3 regions of the Halopseudomonas sp. L-58 genome follow, and region 2 is predicted to be linked to each of the others. Evidence: predicted binding sites of a transcription regulator. Region 2 holds the regulator's gene; each other region holds the start of a gene.
The links. The regulator sigma-54, encoded in region 2, starts transcription at its own class of promoters, with help from an activator protein. The targets are predictions, from matches to a motif close to ANTGGCATNNANNTTGCTNT.
Positions count from the first base shown of each region.

Region 1: flhA (flagellar biosynthesis protein FlhA) is a predicted target of sigma-54. The motif match lies at 1,822-1,841, and genes of this name have one in related genera.
Region 3: AC13EY_RS07540 (TorF family putative porin) is a predicted target of sigma-54. The motif match lies at 3,239-3,258, and genes of this name have one in related genera.

Region 1 is NZ_JBSXON010000028.1:40,558-47,302, reverse strand. It holds gene AC13EY_RS01805 (EAL domain-containing protein) at 1-428, opposite strand, end outside; gene AC13EY_RS01800 (tetratricopeptide repeat protein) at 446-1,606, opposite strand; gene flhA (flagellar biosynthesis protein FlhA) at 1,897-4,023, shown strand; gene flhF (flagellar biosynthesis GTPase FlhF) at 4,092-5,459, shown strand; gene fleN (flagellar synthesis regulator FleN) at 5,492-6,319, shown strand; gene AC13EY_RS01780 (RNA polymerase sigma factor FliA) at 6,316-6,745, shown strand, end outside.
Region 2 is NZ_JBSXON010000056.1:23,986-30,730, reverse strand. It holds gene pmbA (metalloprotease PmbA) at 55-1,410, shown strand; gene AC13EY_RS08125 (HPr family phosphocarrier protein) at 1,647-1,919, opposite strand; gene rapZ (RNase adapter RapZ) at 1,919-2,773, opposite strand; gene ptsN (PTS IIA-like nitrogen regulatory protein PtsN) at 2,775-3,233, opposite strand; gene hpf (ribosome hibernation-promoting factor, HPF/YfiA family) at 3,255-3,563, opposite strand; gene AC13EY_RS08105 (RNA polymerase factor sigma-54) at 3,688-5,184, opposite strand; gene lptB (LPS export ABC transporter ATP-binding protein) at 5,278-6,003, opposite strand; gene lptA (lipopolysaccharide transport periplasmic protein LptA) at 6,000-6,506, opposite strand; gene lptC (LPS export ABC transporter periplasmic protein LptC) at 6,541-6,745, opposite strand, start outside.
Region 3 is NZ_JBSXON010000052.1:10,150-16,894, forward strand. It holds gene AC13EY_RS07515 (ATP-binding protein) at 1-321, opposite strand, end outside; gene algB (sigma-54-dependent response regulator transcription factor AlgB) at 318-1,664, opposite strand; gene AC13EY_RS07525 (BON domain-containing protein) at 1,903-2,313, shown strand; gene AC13EY_RS07530 (DUF1328 domain-containing protein) at 2,462-2,632, shown strand; gene AC13EY_RS07535 (GNAT family N-acetyltransferase) at 2,635-3,093, shown strand; gene AC13EY_RS07540 (TorF family putative porin) at 3,307-4,023, shown strand; gene dcd (dCTP deaminase) at 4,208-4,774, opposite strand; gene apbC (iron-sulfur cluster carrier protein ApbC) at 4,853-5,944, opposite strand; gene AC13EY_RS07555 (TRAP transporter substrate-binding protein) at 6,080-6,745, opposite strand, start outside.

The sequences.
Region 1 (6,745 bases), on a different contig from region 2:
AACCAGGTGGTGAGACGCTGCTGTTCGTCGGCACTGACCGGCTCGACCTGTATGCCCTGTCCCTGGCGGTAGGCATAGTGGGCCGGGCGTCCGGGCTCGCTGTACCAAAGGCTGCTGCCGTAGCTGTCGGGAAAATCCTGCAGGGCGTTGCGAAGGGTATCTGCCTGCGTCGCCGGATCGGCAGGGTTGCGCAGCAGCAGTCCGCCGGCTCGGGCCAGGCCGCGGGTGCTCTGCTCCATCAGTCGGTGATGGGCATTGATGCGATCAAGGTTGGCATAAAAGGTGTCGGTAATCTGGCGTTCGCGCAGCGTACCCATCGCATTCTCGGCGAACTCCAGATTCAGGCTGGCGATCAACCAGCTGCCGAGCAGGAACAGGCCGACCAGCAGGCTGAGCAGAACCATGATTGCGCGTTTGACTGGCAGCATCCCTGTCACCCTCTGCCTTAGCGGCTGTTGATACGCTGTTGCAGGGCGCTGCGCGCACTGGTCAGCTGGTCGTTGCTGAGTTGGCCAGAGAGCTGTTCGACGTAGCGTCGGCCGCGGGACTCTCCGTTCACCAGCGCCAGACTTAGCCAGAAGTATGCCTGCTCCAGATCTTGCGGGCCGCCATTACCCTGCATGTAATCAAGCCCCAGACGGTATTGCGCTTCGGCTGACCCAAGCTCTGCAGCCTCGGTTAGCCAGCGGCGGGCAGACGCGGTGTCTGGGTGGTTGCGAGCCAGCTGAAGTATTGAAGGTATGTGCTCAGCCAGGGCGGCCCGGCGCAGTTGATCCTCGGCCTTGTCCGGGCTGATGGCGGTTCCGGTTCCGTTCAGATACGCCCGGGCCAACTGATAGCGGGCTTCGGGTTGGCCGCTGTCGGCTGCCTTTTTCAACCAGCTGAAGGCGTCCCTGTCGGCTTCGCTGCTGTTTTGCCGCTGCAGTAGATCAGCCAGCAGCAGCTGGCCCGCAGTATTGCCCTGTTCGGCAGAGTCGCGGGCCCAGCGCAGTGCCGTGTCGCCTTGCCCGGTGCTGTCGGCAATACTTGCCAGGTGATGCTGGGCCTTGGCGTCGCCTGCCTCGGCTGCGCCGCGGCAGGCATTGCCAGCCTGGCTGTAGTTGCGGATGGCAAACAGCAGGTAGCAGGTTTCCTGCTGGTCCGTGGTTGGGCTGCTTCTGGACGGTGTGCTTGCGGGCTGCGGTACCCGGGATGCAAACGCGTCCACCTGGTTTGGGCAGGAAAACTGATAGCCGGCACGCAGTCTCCGCAAGTTGTCGCGGGTCGGTTGCTCGGCGGCGTAGCGTTGGCCGATGGCCTCGCAGCGGCTGTCTCGTTCTTCTTCGACCAGTGGAATGTAGTCTGAGTAGACCGGATCGTCGGCGTGGGCGTTCAGGTAGCGGGTGAGGGGATCGATGTACGGTTGCGCGAACAGCGCTTCGACGTCGGCATGACGCTGCCGGGCAGCCGGGTCGCTGGTCAGTCTGGAGGCCAGGTCGGCCAGGCGTTGGCTCTGGGTTCTGATTATTTCACCGGAACGGCTCAGCAGGCTGTCGGGTTCAGACAGGGTTTGGCATCCGCTGAGGGCGATGCTCAGTCCAAGTAGCAGAGCGATAGGCGCGCGCATGATACCTCTCGGGTTGCGACCAGCCGGCGAGTATCGGGCTGTAGTGGCAGTGGATGGCAGTGTTCGGTGCTGACGAATCTGCCGGGTCAGTCATCTGGCCATCCTTTGCCGTTACAGCGTCAGGCAGTTTATCAGAAGGTTTGCCGGGACGAAGCAGAACTCGAGTACAGGCGAACAGCCATTGGTAGACCTGTGCCGGGCCTGCGGGTTGCTAAAGTGGAACGCTTCTTGCGTAGTCCCGGGTACAACGCAATCTGCGTCAAATATTTGATCTGGGGACTTTTTCGCCAATGGCTGTCGATCGCGCGCAACTGATGGGAAATATGCGGACCAATCTGGCCGGCTTGCGCCACGGCAGTCTGGGTATCCCGATTCTGCTGCTGGTGATGCTCGGCATGATGATGCTGCCGATCCCGCCATTTCTGCTCGACGTACTGTTTACCTTCAATATTGCGTTGTCGCTGGTCGTATTGCTGGTGTGCGCCTACGCGCTGCGGCCGCTGGATTTTGCCGTTTTCCCGACCATCTTGCTGGTCTCGACCTTATTGCGTCTGGCGCTCAACGTGGCCTCGACCCGTGTAGTGCTGCTGTATGGCCACGAGGGTGGGGATGCGGCCGGTAAGGTAATCCAGGCCTTCGGTGAGGTGGTGATTGGCGGTAACTACGTCGTTGGTCTGGTGGTGTTCGCGATCCTGATGATCATCAACTTCGTGGTTGTCACCAAGGGCGCAGGCCGAATTTCCGAGGTGAGTGCGCGCTTTACCCTGGATGCCATGCCGGGCAAGCAGATGGCAATCGATGCCGATCTCAACTCCGGTCTGATCGATCAGGATCAGGCCAAGGCGCGTCGTCAGGAAGTGGCCCAGGAGGCCGAGTTCTACGGTTCCATGGACGGTGCCAGCAAATTCGTGCGCGGTGACGCCGTCGCCGGCCTGCTGATTCTGTTCATCAACGTGATTGGTGGTCTGGCTATCGGCATGGCGCAGCACGGGCTGCCGTTTGCCGAGGCCGGTCGCATCTATGTGCTGCTGACCATCGGTGATGGCCTGGTTGCCCAGATCCCGTCGCTGCTGCTTTCGACTGCTGCGGCGATCATGGTGACCCGGGTTTCCTCCTCGGAAGACATGGGGGCGCAGGTTCAGCGTCAAATGTTTGCTTCACCCAAGGCGCTGGCGGTGGCTGCGGCCATCCTGATCGTCATGGGGCTTATCCCTGGTATGCCGCACTTCTCTTTTCTCAGTCTCGGTGCGATTGCGGCGGCGGGCGCCTACCTCATCGCCAAGCGTCAGCAGGCCAAGGAGGAGGAAAAGGTGCAGGAAGAGCGTCAGCAGGCCCAGCTGCCGGCCGTTCAGGCGCCGGAGGCCCGTGAGCTTGGCTGGGATGATGTGACCCCGGTTGACATGGTCGGGCTTGAAGTCGGTTATCGGCTCATCCCGCTGGTTGATCGCAATCAGGGTGGGCAACTGCTGGCGCGGATCAAGGGCGTTCGCAAGAAACTTTCGCAGGATCTGGGCTTTCTGATGCCTTCGGTACATATCCGCGACAACCTCGATCTGGCGCCCAATGCCTACCGCCTGACGCTCATGGGCGTGGGTGTGGCCGAGGCCGAGATTTACCCCGACCGTGAGCTGGCGATCAACCCGGGTCAGGTTTTTGGCGAGATCAAGGGTGTGCCCGGCAAGGATCCGGCGTTTGGTCTGGACGCAGTCTGGATTGAGCCTAACCAGAAGGATCAGGCGCAGTCACTCGGCTATACCGTGGTTGACGCCAGCACCGTGGTTGCCACCCATATCAACCAGATTCTCTACAAGCACGCCCACGAGCTGATTGGTCACGAGGAAGTGCAGCAGCTCATGCAGGTGCTGGCCAAGGCCTCGCCGAAGCTGGCCGAGGAGCTGGTGCCGGGGCTGATCTCCCTGTCCAACCTGCTCAAGGTGCTGCAGGGGCTGCTGCAGGAACAGGTGCCGGTTCGTGACATCAGGACCATCGCCGAGGCCATCGCCAACAACTCGAACAAGAGTCAAGATACCGGCGCGCTGATCGGCGCTGTGCGTGTCGCGTTGTCGCGCTCAATCGTGCAAAGCATTGTGGGGCTTGACTCTCAGCTGCCTGTGATCACGCTGGAGCCAAGGTTGGAACAGATGTTGCTACAGAGTATGCAGAAGGCCGGTCAGGGCGCCGACGACGGTATGTTGCTGGAGCCTGGCATGGCCGAGAAGCTGCAGCGCTCACTGTCTGATGCCGTGCAACGGCAGGAAGTGCAGGGCAAGCCGGCAGTACTGCTGGTAGCGGGGCCGATCCGAATGATGATGGCCAAGTTTGTACGCTACGCAGCCCCGGGCGCCCATGTACTGTCCTACCAGGAAATTCCGGACAGCAAGCAGGTCACCATCATTGCGACGGTTGGCCAGAACTGAACTGCAGCACTCTGAATGAATGACAGCAACCGCCAGCGGGCGGTGCCAGAAAAGCGACGAGGTCAGCCATGAAAGTCAAACGTTTCTTTGCCGCAGACATGCGCCAGGCGATGAAGCTGGTTCGCGATGAGCTGGGCGCTGATGCGTCGATCATCGCCAATCGCCGGGTGGCCGGTGGCGTTGAGCTGACCGCTGCGCTGGACTACGAGGCGCCCCGTCTGACGGCACCGACACCGGGTCTGGATGCTGAATTGAAAAAGACCCAGGAGCGCATCGTTGCCGCGCGCGCCGAGCTGGAGGTGGGCGAGATGGCCTCCCACGATCAGCCGCTGGTCAATCGTCAGCTGTTTGGTGACAGCATGCGCCACGCGGCTCGCCAGGGTTCTGTGGAGGCCCGTGATCTGCTGGATCGGCTGATTCAGGAGCCGGTTGAGCCGGCGGCGCCGGCTGCAGCCAGCCGGCCTGCTGCGGAGCGCTCGCCGGCGGCAGCGGCCGTTGAAGATGCCAGCCTCAGCGCCATGCGCGCCGAACTGGCCGGGCTGCGGGAAATGCTGGAGTCTCAGCTGGGGGGGCTGGCCTGGGGGCAGCTCAATCAGCACAAGCCGAAACAGGCCGGTCTCTGGCGCCGTCTGACCCAGATGGGCTTGCCGGCCGAGGTCAGTCAGGATCTGCTGCGTCAGGTTTCTGACGTGAGTGATCCACGTCAGGCCTGGCGCATGCTGCTGGCCTATCTGGCGCATCGTGTGCCGGTGCTGCGCGAAGAGCCGCTCGATGCCGGCGGCGTGATCGCGCTAGTCGGCCCCACCGGTGCCGGCAAAACGACTACGCTGGGCAAGCTCGCTGCGCGTTACGTGCTCAAGCACGGCAGTCAGCACGTTGCTCTGGTCACCATGGATACCTATCGTATCGGCGCGCACGAACAGTTGCGCACCCTGGGCCGCATTCTCAATGTGCCGGTCAAGGTGGTAGATGAACAGCAGGATCTCAATGACGTGCTGGCCGATTTCGCCGGCAAGCGCCTGGTTCTGATTGATACCGCCGGTCTGCAGGCCAACGATCCCTACCTGCGCGGCCAGCTCGACACCCTGGCCAGTCAGGGGCGTCGGGTACGCAATCTGCTGGTGCTGCCGGCGACCAGCCAGCACCGAGTCATGAAAGCGGCCTACCATACTTACAAGGTGTGCGGTCTGTCGGGCTGCATTCTGACGAAAGTGGACGAGGCCGCAACGCTCGGTGAGTCGCTGGGGCTGGCGATGGAGCAGGGTTTGCCGGTAGCCTATCTGGCAGATGGCCAGCGCATTCCCGACGATATCAGTCGTGCCGTTGGGCATCAGCTGGTGAGTCGTGCAGTTAGTATGGCTGGTAATGATGCGCCGGCAGATCAGACCATGGCCGACGTATTTGCCGGTATGATGAACAGCCAGCGGGCCAGTTAAGCAATTTCACAGGATTAAGGTAATCAGCGCAGATGGGCAGCAAACATCCGGTTCAGGTAATCGCGGTCACCGGGGGCAAGGGTGGCATCGGCAAGACCAACGTGTCGGTGAATCTCAGCCTTGCTCTGGCGGAGATGGGACGGCGCGTTGTGCTGCTCGACGCTGACCTTGGTCTCGCCAACGTTGACGTGCTGCTGGGGCTCAAGCCAAAGGCAACGCTGGCCGACGTGCTGGAGGGCAAGTGCGATCTGCGTGACGTTCTGGTCACCGGCCCCGGCGGCGTTCGTATTGTGCCGGCCGCCTCGGGGGCCGCCAACATGGTGAGCCTCAACCACCAGCAGCATGCCGGCCTGATTCAGGCGTTCAGCGAGATCGGTGACAATATCGACGTGCTGATCGTCGATACGGCGGCCGGCATTGGTGATTCGGTAGTCAGCTTCGTGCGGGCGGCGCAGGAGGTGCTCGTCGTGGTATGTGACGAGCCAACGTCGATTACCGATGCCTACGCCCTGATCAAGCTGCTCAACCGTGATTACGGGATGACCCGATTCCGCGTGCTGGCGAATATGGTCGGCACGCCGCAGGAGGGCCGCATGGTGTTTGCTAAGCTCGCCAAGGTGACGGATCGATTTCTTGACGTTGCACTTCAGTATGTCGGAGCCGTTCCGTTTGATGAGGCGGTGCGCAAGTCAGTGCAAAAGCAGCGCGCGGTGTTTGAAGCTTTTCCGCGCAGCAAGGCCTCGCTGGCAATTCGCGCCATTGCACAGAAAGTTGATGCCTGGCCGCTGCCGGCCAACCCGCGAGGACACCTGGAGTTCTTCGTCGAACGTCTGGTGCAACCGACTGGGTCTGGCCTATGACAGCACAGGCTGGCGGATTGAGCATGTATACACGAGCACAGAGTTCTCGCGGTGAGCAGGATCGACTCGTCGAGCAGTATGCGCCGCTGGTAAAGCGAATTGCCTACCACCTGCTGGGGCGGCTGCCGTCCAGTGTGCAGGTGGAGGATCTAATGCAAGCCGGTATGATCGGGCTGCTGGAAGCCTCCCGCAATTTCGACTTCGGCAAGGGCGCCTGTTTCGAAACCTATGCCGGCATCCGCATTCGCGGTGCGATGCTGGACGAGGTGCGCAAGGGCGACTGGGCGCCACGCTCGGTACACCGCAATACGCGGATGGTCAGTGATGCGATGCGCGCGGTCGAGGCGCGGCTCGGGCGTGACGCCAAGGATCACGAAGTTGCCGCCGAGCTGGAGATGAGCCTGGAAGAGTACTATACGATTCTCA
Region 2 (6,745 bases):
GGTGGTTTCCGGTTGCGCAACCTCGCTACAATGGCTGCTCGAACCGGAGGTGACATGAGCGCGAATACCATCAGCGTAGCCGAGAATCCCGCAAGCCTGCAGCAGACGCTGGAGCAGCGGGTGGCCTTTATTGTCGACGAGGCGCGACGTCAGGGAGCAACCGCAAGCGAGGTCGCGGTCAGCCAGAGTACCGGGCTGTCGGTGAGCGTGCGCAGCGGTGAAGTCGAAACGGTCGAATTCAATCGTGACCAGGGCTTCGGCATTACCCTGTACGCAGGTCAGCGCAAGGGCTCGGTCAGTACCTCCGATACGTCCGACGACGCCATCCGGCGGGCGGTTGAGACAGCACTGGCGATTGCGCGTCATGCATCCGAGGACCCCTGTTCCGGTCTGGCCGATGCCGAGTTGATGGCTACCCAATTGCCGGATCTCGATCTGTTTCACCCGTGGGAGCTGTCTGCCGAGCAGGCGATTGATCGGGCTCTGGAGCTGGAGCGCTCGGCCCTTGCGGTTGATTCGCGGCTGACAACCGACAGTGCGCAGATCAGCAGTCAGCAAGGCTGCCGGGTGTATGGCAACAGCCATGGCTTCATTGGCAGCGCCCTGAGCAGCCGCCACAGCAGCGCGGCGGTCATGATCGTCTCTTCCGAACAGGGCATGCAGCGTGATTACTGGTACGCCGTCGATCGCGTACCGGGGCGATTGCCAAGCGAGCAGGCGGTAGGGCGCAAAGCCGGTGAGCGGACGCTGGCGCGCATCAACCCCCGCACGGTCAAGACCGCCAAGGTGCCGGTGCTGTTTGCTGCCGATCAGGCGGTGGGCCTGGTTGGCCATTTGTTCGGTGCCATTTCCGGCGGAGCTGTCTATCGTCAATCCACATTTTTGCTCGATGCGTTGGGACAACCGATTTTCCCTGCCTGGATGACCATGCGCGAAACCCCCTACCTCAAGCAGGGCATGGGTAGTGCGGCGTTTGATGGCGATGGTCTGCAAACGCGTGAACAGGCCTTCATCGAGGACGGCCAACTGGTCAGCTGGTTGCTCAGCACCTACTCTGGCCGCAAGCTCGGGTTGCCCAGTACCGCCAACGCGGGCGGTGTGCACAACCTGCAGGTCACCAGTAACGCGGGCGATCTCGATGCACTGCTCAAGGAAATGGGCACCGGCCTGCTGGTGACCGAACTGATGGGGCAGGGCGTGAATGGTGTCACCGGCGACTATTCCCGCGGTGCCGGCGGCTTCTGGGTCGAAAATGGTGAAATTCAGTACCCGGTCAGCGAGATCACCATCGCCGGCAATCTGAAGGATATGTATGCCAACCTGCGTTGCGTCGGCAGCGATGTTGAACGTCGTGGTAACTACCTGACCGGCAGCTGGCTGGTGGATGGGATGACGGTAGGGGGCGCGTAGCGCTCCCTACCGTCAGCTGCAAGCCGTAAGCTTCAAGCTGCAAGTGAAACCCGCACGGTTTTGACTTGCGTGGGTTTAGATTGAAGCGTCGAACGGTCGGAAAGCTTGCAGAAAACACTTGACCACCCTGACGCCGCATTCACCCTGTTGCAGCTTGCAGCTTGCAGCTTGCAGCTTGCAGCTTGCAGCTTGCAGCTTGCAGCTTGCAGCTTGCAGCTTGCAGCTTGCAGCTGGGCTTACTCCCCTTCCCCAAAATAGTCGTTGATCAGCTCCAGCAATGCCTGCAGGGCTTCTTCTGCCTGCTCGCCTTCGCAGCTGACGCAAACCTCTGTGCCCTTGCCGGCGGCCAGCATCATGACCTGCATGATGCTCTTGCCGTCAACCTGGTCGGTTTCGTCATGGCCTATGGTGACCTTGCAGCCGTACTGGTTGGCAATGCCCACAAACTTGGCGGCGGCACGGGCGTGCAGGCCGAGTTTGTTGATGATCAGAACACGGGAGCTTGGCATCAGGGCAGGTCGCGGTGGCGTATCAGCAGGTTGGGTGTGTCGGCGCTCAGTTCGCGCACCAGTCGCTCGGCGATATAGACCGAGCGGTGATGGCCGCCGGTACAGCCGATGGCGATGGTCATGTAACTGCGTTCGCTGGCGGCGTAGCGGGGCAGCCATTTCTGCAGGTAGTGACAGATGTCCTGGTACATATCTTCCACTTCCGGCTGTTTGCCGAGGTAATCACTGACCGGGGCATCACGGCCGGAAAAGGCGCGCAGGTCGGGCAGCCAGTAAGGGTTGGGCAGGCAACGCACGTCGAATACCAGGTCGGCATCCACCGGCAGGCCGCGTTTGAACCCGAATGACTGGATCAGGACCGAGGGCTGGCTGCCCTTGGTGCCGAGCAGTCGCTGTTTCAGGTGGTCGCGCAACTGGTAGAGATTCAGGTGGCTGGTGTCGACCTTGAGCGTGGCCAGGTCGATGATCGGTTGCAGCAGCAGTGCTTCACGGTCCAGGGCCTCGCCAAGTGACAGGTTGCCGTCGGTCAGCGGGTGTTTGCGGCGGGTTTCCGAAAAGCGCTTGATCAGTACGTCGTTACGCGAGGCCAGGAACAGCACGTCACACTGGACTCCTGCATTGCGTACGTCCTGCAGCAGCTCGGGGAAGCGTGCCAGGTCGTTGGGCAGGTTGCGGGCGTCGATGCTGATGGCGACTTCCGGCAGGCTGAAATCATTCTGTCTTGCCTGGCGGGCCAGTTCGGGCAGCAGGCCTGCGGGGAGATTGTCGATGCAGTAGAAGCCGTTGTCTTCAAGCAGATGCAGCGCGGTGCTTTTACCCGAACCGGAACGGCCGCTGACGACAATCAAACGCATGTCAGCCTCCGTCGCCGTCGCCAACCATGACGCGATAAAGCGCATCCGCGTCCGGTGCTGCGCGCAGTGCATCACGCAGCTCGGCGTTGTCGAGCTTGCCAGCCAGCATTTTGAGAATCTGCAGGTGTTGCTCGGTGGCTTCCTGCGGGACCAGCAGCACGAAGATCAGGTCGACAGGTTGGCCATCGAGAGCGTCGAAATCGATTTTGCCGTCCAGCTGCAACAGGGCGCCTATGGCCTGGTGGCAGTCTTCCAGACGACAGTGAGGGATGGCAATGCCATTACCAAAACCGGTTGACCCCAGGCGTTCACGAGCGATCAGGTTTTCGTAGATGGCGTCAGGATCCAGGTTGGTGTGCTGGGCGACCAGCTTACCGATCAGCTCCAGCACACGTTTTTTGGATCCGCCCTGAACGCCGGCGAAGGTACGTTCAGGGGTCAGGATGTGGTCTATTTGCATGGTGATGCAGTGAAGGTCCGGTTATCGGTCGTTCGCGCCTTGCTGACGGTCGATGTGCTTTTCCTTGTGCTTGATCAATTGGCGATCCAGCTTGTCGGTCAGCAGGTCAATGGCGGCGTACATATCGGAGTGTTCTGCCAGGGCAACCACTTCACCACCGGCAATGTGCAGGGTGGCTTCGGCCTTCTGCCGGAGTTTCTCTACTTCCAGGGTGACCTGGACGTTGGTGATCTTGTCGAAATGCCGCTCCAGGCGGGACATTTTTTCGGTGACGTAGTCGCGCAGTGCGTCGGTGATATCGAGTTGGTGACCGCTAATGTTCAGTTGCATACGGCATCTCCTGATTGGCTTGTTGTTGCTGGGTGACGACCTGTCACCCGGTATTGCCACTTGCGTGATCCCTGAACTGGATCTGCTGCGTTGAACGGCTCATTCGAGCCTGTTTTCGCAGGTACTAGACCAGTCTCTTGCGTTCGCTCGAAGGCGCGATGTTGAGCGACTCGCGGTATTTCGCGATGGTCCGTCGGGCTACTTCAATGCCCTGTTCTTCAAGTAAACCAGCGATCTTGCTGTCGCTCAATGGTTTCTTTGGGTTTTCTGCTGCGACCAGCTTTTTGATCAGCGCGCGGATAGCGGTGGAGGAAAATTCCCCGCCTTCGCTGGTGCCGACGTGGCTGGAGAAAAAGTACTTCAGCTCGAAGATGCCGCGCGGCGTGTGCATGTATTTCTGGGTCGTAACCCGCGAAATAGTCGACTCGTGCATGCCGACGGCTTCGGCGATGTCATGCAGCACCAGTGGCTTCATCGCCTCTTCGCCGTGCTCAAGAAAGCCACGCTGGTGTTCGACGATCTGGGTGGCGACCTTCATCAGGGTCTCGTTGCGACTCTGCAGGCTCTTGATGAACCAGCGCGCCTCCTGCAGGTTGTTGCGCAGGTAGGTGTTGTCGTCACTGGAGTCGGCCCGTCGCACCATCGAGGCATAGTGGCCGTTGACGCGAACCTTGGGTACCGCTTCCTGGTTCAGTTCAACCAGCCAGCGATTGGCGTCGCGGCGCACAATCACATCCGGTATCACATACTCCGGCTCGCCCGAGGCGATTTCCGAGCCCGGGCGGGGGTTGAGCGTCTGAATCAGCGCAACCACGTCACGCAGCTGGTCTTCCTTGAGCTTGCTGCGGCGCATCAACTGGCTGAAATCGCGGCTGCCGAGCAGTTCCAGGTGATCGCGCACGACGCGGGTCGCCTGTTCCAGCATCGGGGTGTTCTCGGGCAGCTGACGAATCTGCAGCAGCAGGCATTCGCGCAGATCCCGCGCGCCAACGCCTACCGGCTCGAATTGCTGGATGCGATGCAGCACCATTTCGACTTCATCGAGTTCGACTTCGAGCTCTGCGGGCAGGGAGGCCAGAATGTCATCCAGCGACTCTTCAAGGTAGCCGTCGGCATTGATGCCGTCGATCAGCGCTGTGGCGATCTGATAATCGGTTTCCGACATCGGCAGCAGGTTCAGCTGCCATTCCAGATGACTCTGCAGGGTCTCGCCGGTGCCGGTACGCGAGGTGTAATCCCAGTCCTCGTCATCCTGGCTGGGCAGCGAACTGGCAGAGGTCTGGTAGACGTCTTCCCATTGGGTATCGACCGGCAGTTCACTGGGAATCTGTTCATTCCAGTTGCCTTCCTGGTCGTTTTGTCCGTGCTGCTCGATGGAGTCGAGGGAGACCGGCTCGGGCAGGGTTACCGCGGGGGCGTCATCGTCGCCGCTTTCCTGGGCGCTGCTGCCGTAGTCGTCATCGCCGTCGTCTGCCATTTCCAGCATCGGGTTGGCTTCCAGTGCCTCCTGCACCTCCTGCTGGAGGTCAAGGCTGGATAGCTGAAGCAGTCTGATGGCTTGCTGCAGCTGCGGTGTCATCGTCAGCTGCTGCCCCATCTTGAGGACGAGCGAGGGTTTCATTGTGTCGCGAAATACCTTGTGCGCTTGATCAAACCATGTGCCGGGCGAAGTCCGGACTCGTTCCCCGCTAGCATGCCTGAGTTGCGGGTGCTTTTATAGCCGGAAGGCGTGGCCCAGGTACACATCTTTCACTGTCTGGTCCGCCAGCACGGTCTCGGCGTCGCCTTCAGCGATGATGTGGCCGTCGTTGACGATATAGGCCTTGTCGCAAATGTCCAGCGTCTCGCGAACGTTGTGGTCGGTGATCAGTACGCCGATGCCCTTGTCCTTGAGGTGCTGGATGATCTGCTTGATGTCGTTGACCGAAATCGGGTCTACCCCGGCAAAGGGCTCGTCCAGCAGAATGAAGCTGGGGTCGGTTGCCAGTGCGCGCGCAATCTCGGCGCGCCGGCGCTCACCACCGGACAGGCTCATGCCAAGACTGTCGCTGAGGTGGTGGATATGGAATTCACGCAGCAGCGATTCGAGTTTCCCCTCGCGCGCCTGACGGTTCAGGTCCTTGCGGGTTTCCAGAATCGCCATGATATTTTCGGCGACGGTCAGCTTGCGAAAGATCGAGGCTTCCTGCGGCAGGTAGCCGATGCCTTCGCGGGCCCGGCCGTGCATCGGCAGGCGGGTCACGTCCTTGCCGTTGACGGTGACCTGGCCTTCATCCGCCTTGACCAGGCCAACGATCATGTAGAAACAGGTAGTTTTGCCTGCGCCGTTCGGGCCGAGCAGGCCGACGACCTGGCCGCTATCGATGGATACGGACACATCACGGACGACCTTGCGCGATTTGTAGGCCTTGGCCAGATGGCGCGCCTGTAATGTGGTCATGGCGTTGCCGGCTCTTCGCTTGGCGCTTCGGTATTGCGGCTGCGCGGCTGAATCACGATTTCGATACGCCCTGAGCCCCCGCCGCCGTTGGCGCCGCTGCTGCTGTTGCCGGCATCGACGACCTGACGCTGAATGTCGTAGCTGACATGCTCACCCTGGAAGGTATTGCCGGACTGTTCAAGAAACGCATTCCTGATCAGCACGATGGTCTCGCGGTCGGCGTGGTACTCGATGGTCTCGGCGCGCGCCTTCACCGGCGGTTTGTTGGCTTCCGGCGTTTGCTGATAGGTGGCCGGTCCGCCCTGGGTGATCATGGTATTGAGCTCACCATTGGCATTGGTGGTCAGGGTAACGCGGGCACCGGTGAGGCGCAGGGTGCCCTGGGTAATGACCACATCGCCGGTGTATACGGCGGTATTGCGCTTGTCGTCCAGCGTCGCGCTGTTGGCCTGAATGCGAATCGGCTGGCTGCTGTCGCTGGGCAGTGCCAGAACGTGGCTCACTGGACACACGGCCAGCGTCAGGGCAAGGAGGGATTTAACGCACCTCATATTGGCCTCGTACGGTGGACAGCAGCTTCAGGCTACCGTCGTTGAGAAATAGTTGCATGCCCTCGGCAGTGGTCACACTGCGAGCGGCTTCGATTCTAACCGGTTGATCGGTTTCCGCGTAGTCACGGGCGGGAAACAGGGTCAGGGCTGACGTGGTCAGCTGACGCGCGTCATCGGTGTTCTGTTTCAGC
Region 3 (6,745 bases), on a different contig from region 2:
GGCCCGACCGATTTCAGCCACAGCCTGACGGTCCTCATCGGTTCGGGCCTGCTCACCGGCCTTGGCCAGCCACTCCTTGAAGCGCTCGTCCGATGTACTCAGCGCCTCGCGATCCAGTTGTTCTGACAGCAGCAGGGTCACCTGTCGACCGATCTCCTGACGCATGCCGAGAGAAGCCTTGAGAATGCCGATGTTGCTGCCGACGCTGTAGGTCTGCGACTGGGTCAGACTGAGTACTCCGAACAGGCCTACCAGCAAGCCCACCAGCGCCACGGTCAGCAGTGCGCTGCTGCTCAGAAACAGTTGAGTTCGCAGCTTCATAGGCCAAGCTGCTTGCGTTTGCGATACAGGGTGGAGGCATCGATGCCGAGCGTGCGGGCCGCCTGATCCAGCGTGGCGCTGGAGGCCAGAACGGCGGCAATGTGCGCGCGTTCCAGCTCGCTCAGGCTGAGATTGGAGCCAACGCGCGGCGCGGTGTTGCCGTGATCCGGTTCGCCCAGGCCGAGATGACTGGCAGCAACCTGCTCCTCGGCACAGATGATACCGACGCGCTCGATCACATTACGCAGTTCGCGGATATTGCCCGGCCAGTGGTAATTCAGCAGCGCCTGCCTGGCATCCTCGCTGAAGCCCCTGGCCGGACGGGCGTATTCCTTGACGAAGCGCGCCAGAAAGCGCTCGGCCAGATCAAGAACATCATCAGGGCGCTCCCGCAGCGGCGGCAGCGTCAGGGTAATCACGTTCAGCCGGTAGAGCAGGTCTTCGCGAAACAGCCCCTGCTTGACCATCTCGGCCAGATCCAGATTGGTCGCCGCCAGAATCCGCACATCCGCCTGCCGGGTCACCGGGTCACCAACCCGCTCGTAGACCTTGTCCTGAATGAAGCGCAGCAGCTTGGGCTGCAGGGTCAACGGGAAATCGCCTATCTCGTCGAGAAATAAAGTGCCGCCGTCGGCCTGACTGACCCGGCCCAGAGTACTCTCGCTCGCGCCGGTAAAGGCGCCCTTGCTGTGACCAAACAGTTCACTTTCCATCAGCTCGGCAGTCAGCGACGGGCAGTTGATGGTCACGCAGTCACGCTGGCTGCGCCCGCTCCAGCCATGAATCAATCGGGCCAGCTCACCCTTGCCGGTACCCGACTCGCCCAGGATCAGAATATTGGCGTCAGTGCCGGCGACCTGCCGGGCCGTCTCCAGCACCGCCATCATCGCGGGGCTGCGCGACTCGGGCGCGACCCGCGTCTGTTCTACGGCCTGCTCCAGACTCTCCAGACGCGCTTCCATCTGACGCACTTCAAGCTGCTTGGCCGCAGCCATGCGCAATTGATCAGGGCTGCAGGGCTTGACCAGATAATCCGCCGCGCCTGCCTGCATGGCATCAACCGCGGTATCGACCGCCGAGTGCGCGGTCACGATCACGACCCGCATCCACGGCGCCTGCGCCCGCATACGCGCCATTACATCCAGACCACTTTCCTCGCCAAGCCTCAGATCAAGAAAGCACAGATCAAACACCTGCCCCTGCAAAACCGCTTCGGCCTGTGCCCCGCTACTGGCCGTCGCTACCTGATAGCCCTCATCCTCGAGACAGTAACGAAAGGTCCGCAGGATCGCCGGTTCGTCGTCGACCAGCAGAATACGTCCGTTGCCTTGATTCGCTTCCATTGATTCACGACTCCTGTCATGCCGTCGCGCTACTGTCACCGTGCAATCTGCACGACCCTTCGGGAAAGATCATGCAATTCGCACTGAACACGACACCACCTTTAATTTATAACTTACTGATTTACATAGCATTAAATAAAAACCCGGGAGCGGCACAGTGCTTGCTCTATCACCTTTGCGTGTTCGGCTTCTCGCCACAAGCGAAGCTCGACAACACCCATAACCGGAGATAGATGACATGCACAGCGCCCTACCCACCGCCTTGCTTGCCCTGTCCACCGGCCTGCTTTCAAGCATGGCCTGCGGCGCATCAACGCCAAGCAGCAGCTACTTCATGGAGCAAAATCCCGCCGTGATAGTTCAATCAGTCGACGACGCCAGCATCGCAAAGGCTTTGCGCGCGCGACTGGCATGGCAGGGTAACACGCAAGGCATCCGCATTGCCGTCAGCTGCCGCAATGGCGTTGTGAGCCTGCGCGGAACCGTACTGACCACCAGCGACTATCGCGTTGCGGTCGCCACGGCGCGGCATACGCCGGGCGTTCAGCAGGTCGATACCCGCAGCCTGCAGATCGGCACTACCCGCCCGGTCAGCAATACAGAACCCGCCCCGGGCGGATTTTCCACAGCCGGCAAGCTGAGCCTTTAATCTCAGCTGCCGACCGAAAAGGGACTTCACCGTGAGCACAGATCCCAAAGCGACAATTCGTTTTCATATAATGGAAACCACTCAGGCAGGCGCGCTGGACGCCAGACCGTTTAACACTCTCTGTACCGCAGTACCAAGGAGATCCCCCATGTTCAACTGGGCCATCGCCTTCAGCATCATCGCGCTATCATCAGCCGTGTTCGCCTTTGGTGGCTTTGACGATCAATACGCCAGCGCCGCAAGGCTGCTGACACCCGTGTTTCTTGCCCTGGCCGGGGGGTGCGCCCTGCTGGGCCGCAGTCGAGGACGCAACGAGTAGACATGCCTGACCCATCTGCCGCATCCGCGCCATCAGCAGCTACCGCATTCATGCGCCTGAGCGACGAACAGCGGCCGCTGGCCAACAAGTTCTACCGCCAATACCACAGCGGCATGAAAGCCCGCGGTCACCATCAAGTCTGGGTGGCACGCACTCACGAGCTTCAAGCCTGTCTCTGCCTGCAGACGGTCGATCAGTGCTGGTGGCTGACCGGATTGCTGGTTGCCCCTGCACAGCGCAGTCAGGGCTTGGCGAGCAGCCTGTTAGAACATGTACGCCAGCAGCATCGCGGTGACATCTGGCTGTTCTGCGCTCCCAACCTGGTGCCGTTCTACCGCGCCAATGGCTATGAGCCCGGCGACGACGCTCCCATCTCACTGCGCGACAAACTGCTGCGCTATCAACGCAGTAAAGCCCTGCTGGCCATGGTCAACCGCACGCAGGCGACGCTCCCACGCTAGCGTTTGCACCTGCTGCCACACAATGCAACACGACGACCATTTTCCCGCACCAATTACGGGCACGGGCTCTGTGACGTTCGGGTTACGGCTGTGCAATTTTCCTTCAAAACATACGTATATATCTGATTTAAATATAAAAAAAATTGTTGGCAAGCAAAATGCTATAGGACCTGTGCCAACGCACTTAAATCAAAACCTACGGGGTAATACGTGATGATGAAGAAACTTGCAGTTGCCGTTGCTACCGCCAGCACACTGTCTTTTGCCAACATGGCTCACGCTGAAGAGTTCGATACCGCCATTGGCAAAATTGACTCCAGCATGACTGTGACGCTGGCTACCGATTACATCTGGCGTGGTCAGTCTCAAACTGACGGCGCTGGCGCTATCCAGGGCAGCCTGGACTTTGCACACGAAAGCGGCCTGTATGTCGGCGCCTGGGCGTCCAACATCGACTCCGAAGACTTCGGCGGCTCCAGCGTAGAAATCGACTACTACGCGGGTTACGGCGGAAGCATCACCGACGACATCAGCTACTATCTGCAGTGGACTACCTACACCTATCCGAAAAACAGCTCCATCGACGTTGAAGAAGCTCTGGCCAGCCTGAGCCTGTACGGCTTCACCGTTGGCGCCAAGTACGCTTACGACCCCTCCAGCTCGCTGTACACCTACATCGGCTACGACTTTGCCCTGCCCTACGATATCGGTCTGGGTCTGCACTACGGTCTGACTGACACCAAAGACCCGCTGGACGGCGTCAGCGGTGACGAGAAATACGGTGACTGGGCCGTTACCCTGGGCAAAACCATGCTGGGCCTCGACTGGGCTGTCATGTACAGCGACACCGATCTGGGTGACGACTGCGCCTACTCCGATCAAGACTCTTGCGACGCCAACGTCACCCTGTCGGTCTCCAAGAGCCTGTAAGTACCGAGTCTGAAAACGGGCGCCCTGCTCCGAGGGTTCCCGTCAGCTAAAGCGGCATCTTGCGCCGGTCTCGCAACCTGTACCACGGCAGGCTTGCAGACCGGCTTCTTTTTGCCTGTCAGCTTACGACTGAAACTCGGGCATAAAAAAACCGGCACGCAGCCGGTTTTTCATTACACAGGCATCACGCCCGCGGCAGGGTCACGCCGCGCTGGCCCTGATACTTTCCGCCGCGGTCGCGGTAGGACACTTCGCAGGGCTCGTCCGATTCAAAGAACAGCATCTGCGCCACGCCTTCGTTGGCGTAGATCTTCGCCGGCAGGTTGGTGGTGTTGGAGAACTCGAGGGTCACGTGGCCTTCCCATTCCGGTTCAAGCGGGGTCACGTTGACGATAATGCCGCAGCGCGCATAGGTACTCTTGCCAAGGCAGATCGTCAGTACATTGCGCGGAATACGGAAGTACTCAACGGTACGCGCCAGCGCGAAGGAGTTTGGCGGAATAATGCACACGTCGCTCTGGATGTCGACGAAGCTCTTCTCGTCAAAGTTCTTCGGATCAACTACCGCCGAGTGGATGTTGGTAAACACCTTGAACTCGTCAGCGCAGCGCACGTCGTAGCCGTAACTCGACACACCATAGGAAATCACCCGATCCCCTTCCGCACCGCGAATCTGGCGTTCGACAAAGGGCTCGATCATCCCGTGTTCCTGGGACTGGGTACGGATCCAACGGTCGGATTTGATGCTCATGGCGTGTCCTGAAATAGGCGGTGCGAAAAAAAGACTCTGCATGTTACCGGGTTATACCCGTCGACAAAAGTCCGGAGATCAGTCGTCGCTGATACTGATTTCCGGCATTTGTGCGGCATTCGCCAATTCAACGATACGCGCTGCCGCATGGCGCGCCATATCCTGATAAACCATGCTGATCTGGCATTCCGGCTCGGCAATTACGGTCGGCTTGCCGCCGTCGGCCTGCTCGCGAATCATCATCGACAGTGGCATCGAACCGAGCAGCTCGACGCCATAGTCCGCCGCCAGACGTTCGCCACCGCCCTCACCGAACAGATGCTCGGCGTGACCGCAGTTGGAGCAGATGTGAATGGCCATGTTCTCGACCACCCCCAGCACCGGGATATTGACCTTCTCGAACATGCCAATGCCCTTGCGCGCATCCAGCAGCGCCAGGTCCTGCGGCGTGGTGACAATCACCGCACCGGTCACCGGCACCTTCTGCGCCAGAGTCAGCTGAATATCACCAGTGCCCGGCGGCATGTCGACCACCAGATAGTCCAGCTCATCCCAGGCCGTCTGGGTCAGCAGCTGCATCAGCGCGCCCGAGACCATCGGCCCGCGCCAGACCACCGGCGTATTGTCATCAACCAGAAACGCCATCGACATCACCTGCAGGCCATGCGCGCGTGGCGGGACAAACCACTTGCCATCACTGACCTGCGGACGCGTGCCTTCCGGCAGACCCAGCATCAGCCCCATGCTCGGGCCATAGATGTCGGCATCCAGCACCCCGACTTTGGCCCCTTCACGGGCCAGCGCCAGCGCCAGGTTGGCTGCGGTCGTGGATTTGCCAACCCCGCCCTTGCCCGAGGCAACGGCAATAATGTTCTTCACCTTCTCCAGTGCCGGCACCTGCCCCTGCACGTTACCGGCCTGAATCTCGCAGCGCACGCTGACCTTTGCCGCAGTCACGCCGTCAACATTCTCAACCGCCATCTGCATCATCTGGGCGATGCCACCGACCAAACTACCTGCGGCATAGCCCAGCACCAGCTCGGCCTCGACGCGCCCGCCGTCGATATCCAGCCTGCGCAAACAGCCGGCACTGAGCAGGTCGGTACGAAGGTAAGGATCCTGATATTGAGCAAGGGCCTGCTCAACGGCGGCACGATCAAGCGTAGTCATGGCGATATCCCGTAAGGACTGGCGGAAACAGGCCGCTATGCTACTGGCTCATCTGCGATGATGAAAGAGCGCAGGACAAACGCAAGACGGCCCGCCCGGCTTGCGCCGGACGGGCCGTCAGCGTTACAGGGCGAATCAGGCAGCGTCTTTCAACGGCTCCTGCGCCGTTTCGGACTCGGTCTGGGCAGACTCGTCTGCCGGCTCGGCCGAAGAGGCCGCCTCAACCTGCTCGATCAGGGTGTTCATCAGACGGGTGCCGCGCTCACCCACCATCTCGGCAAACACATCACGCACAGGCAGACTGCGCTCACGGAACACCTCGCGTTCCTCCGGCGTCAGGTACACCAGCTCGATGTCGCTGTTTTCAGTGATGATGTCCAGGCGCTCGGTATTGAGGCGAGTCTGCACGTCGTGGATCCACGGCACCAGCTCGACTACGGCATCATCAATGATTGCCTTGCGCTCGTCGGTGAGGCCGTCATACCAGTCGCTGTTGGCCATAAAGGTAGCGATGAACTGCGCCTGATTGGCGAAGATCAGATAGTCCTGAACCTTGTAGAAGTCCATCTCCTGATGGGCGAATACGGGCTGGATATTGCCGTCCAGCTGGCCCAGCTGCATGCCGCTGAACAGCTCGCCGTATTCCATGGTGGTGGGATCGGCGCCGTAGGCGCTGTAGGTTTCGCGCAGCAGACGATTGTCCATGGTTCGAATCGCCATGCCGTCGAAGTCAGCCGGTGAGCGGATCGCCTTGTTGGCACTCCAGACCTGCCAGCCCTCGGGCACGATAGCCAGCGGCTG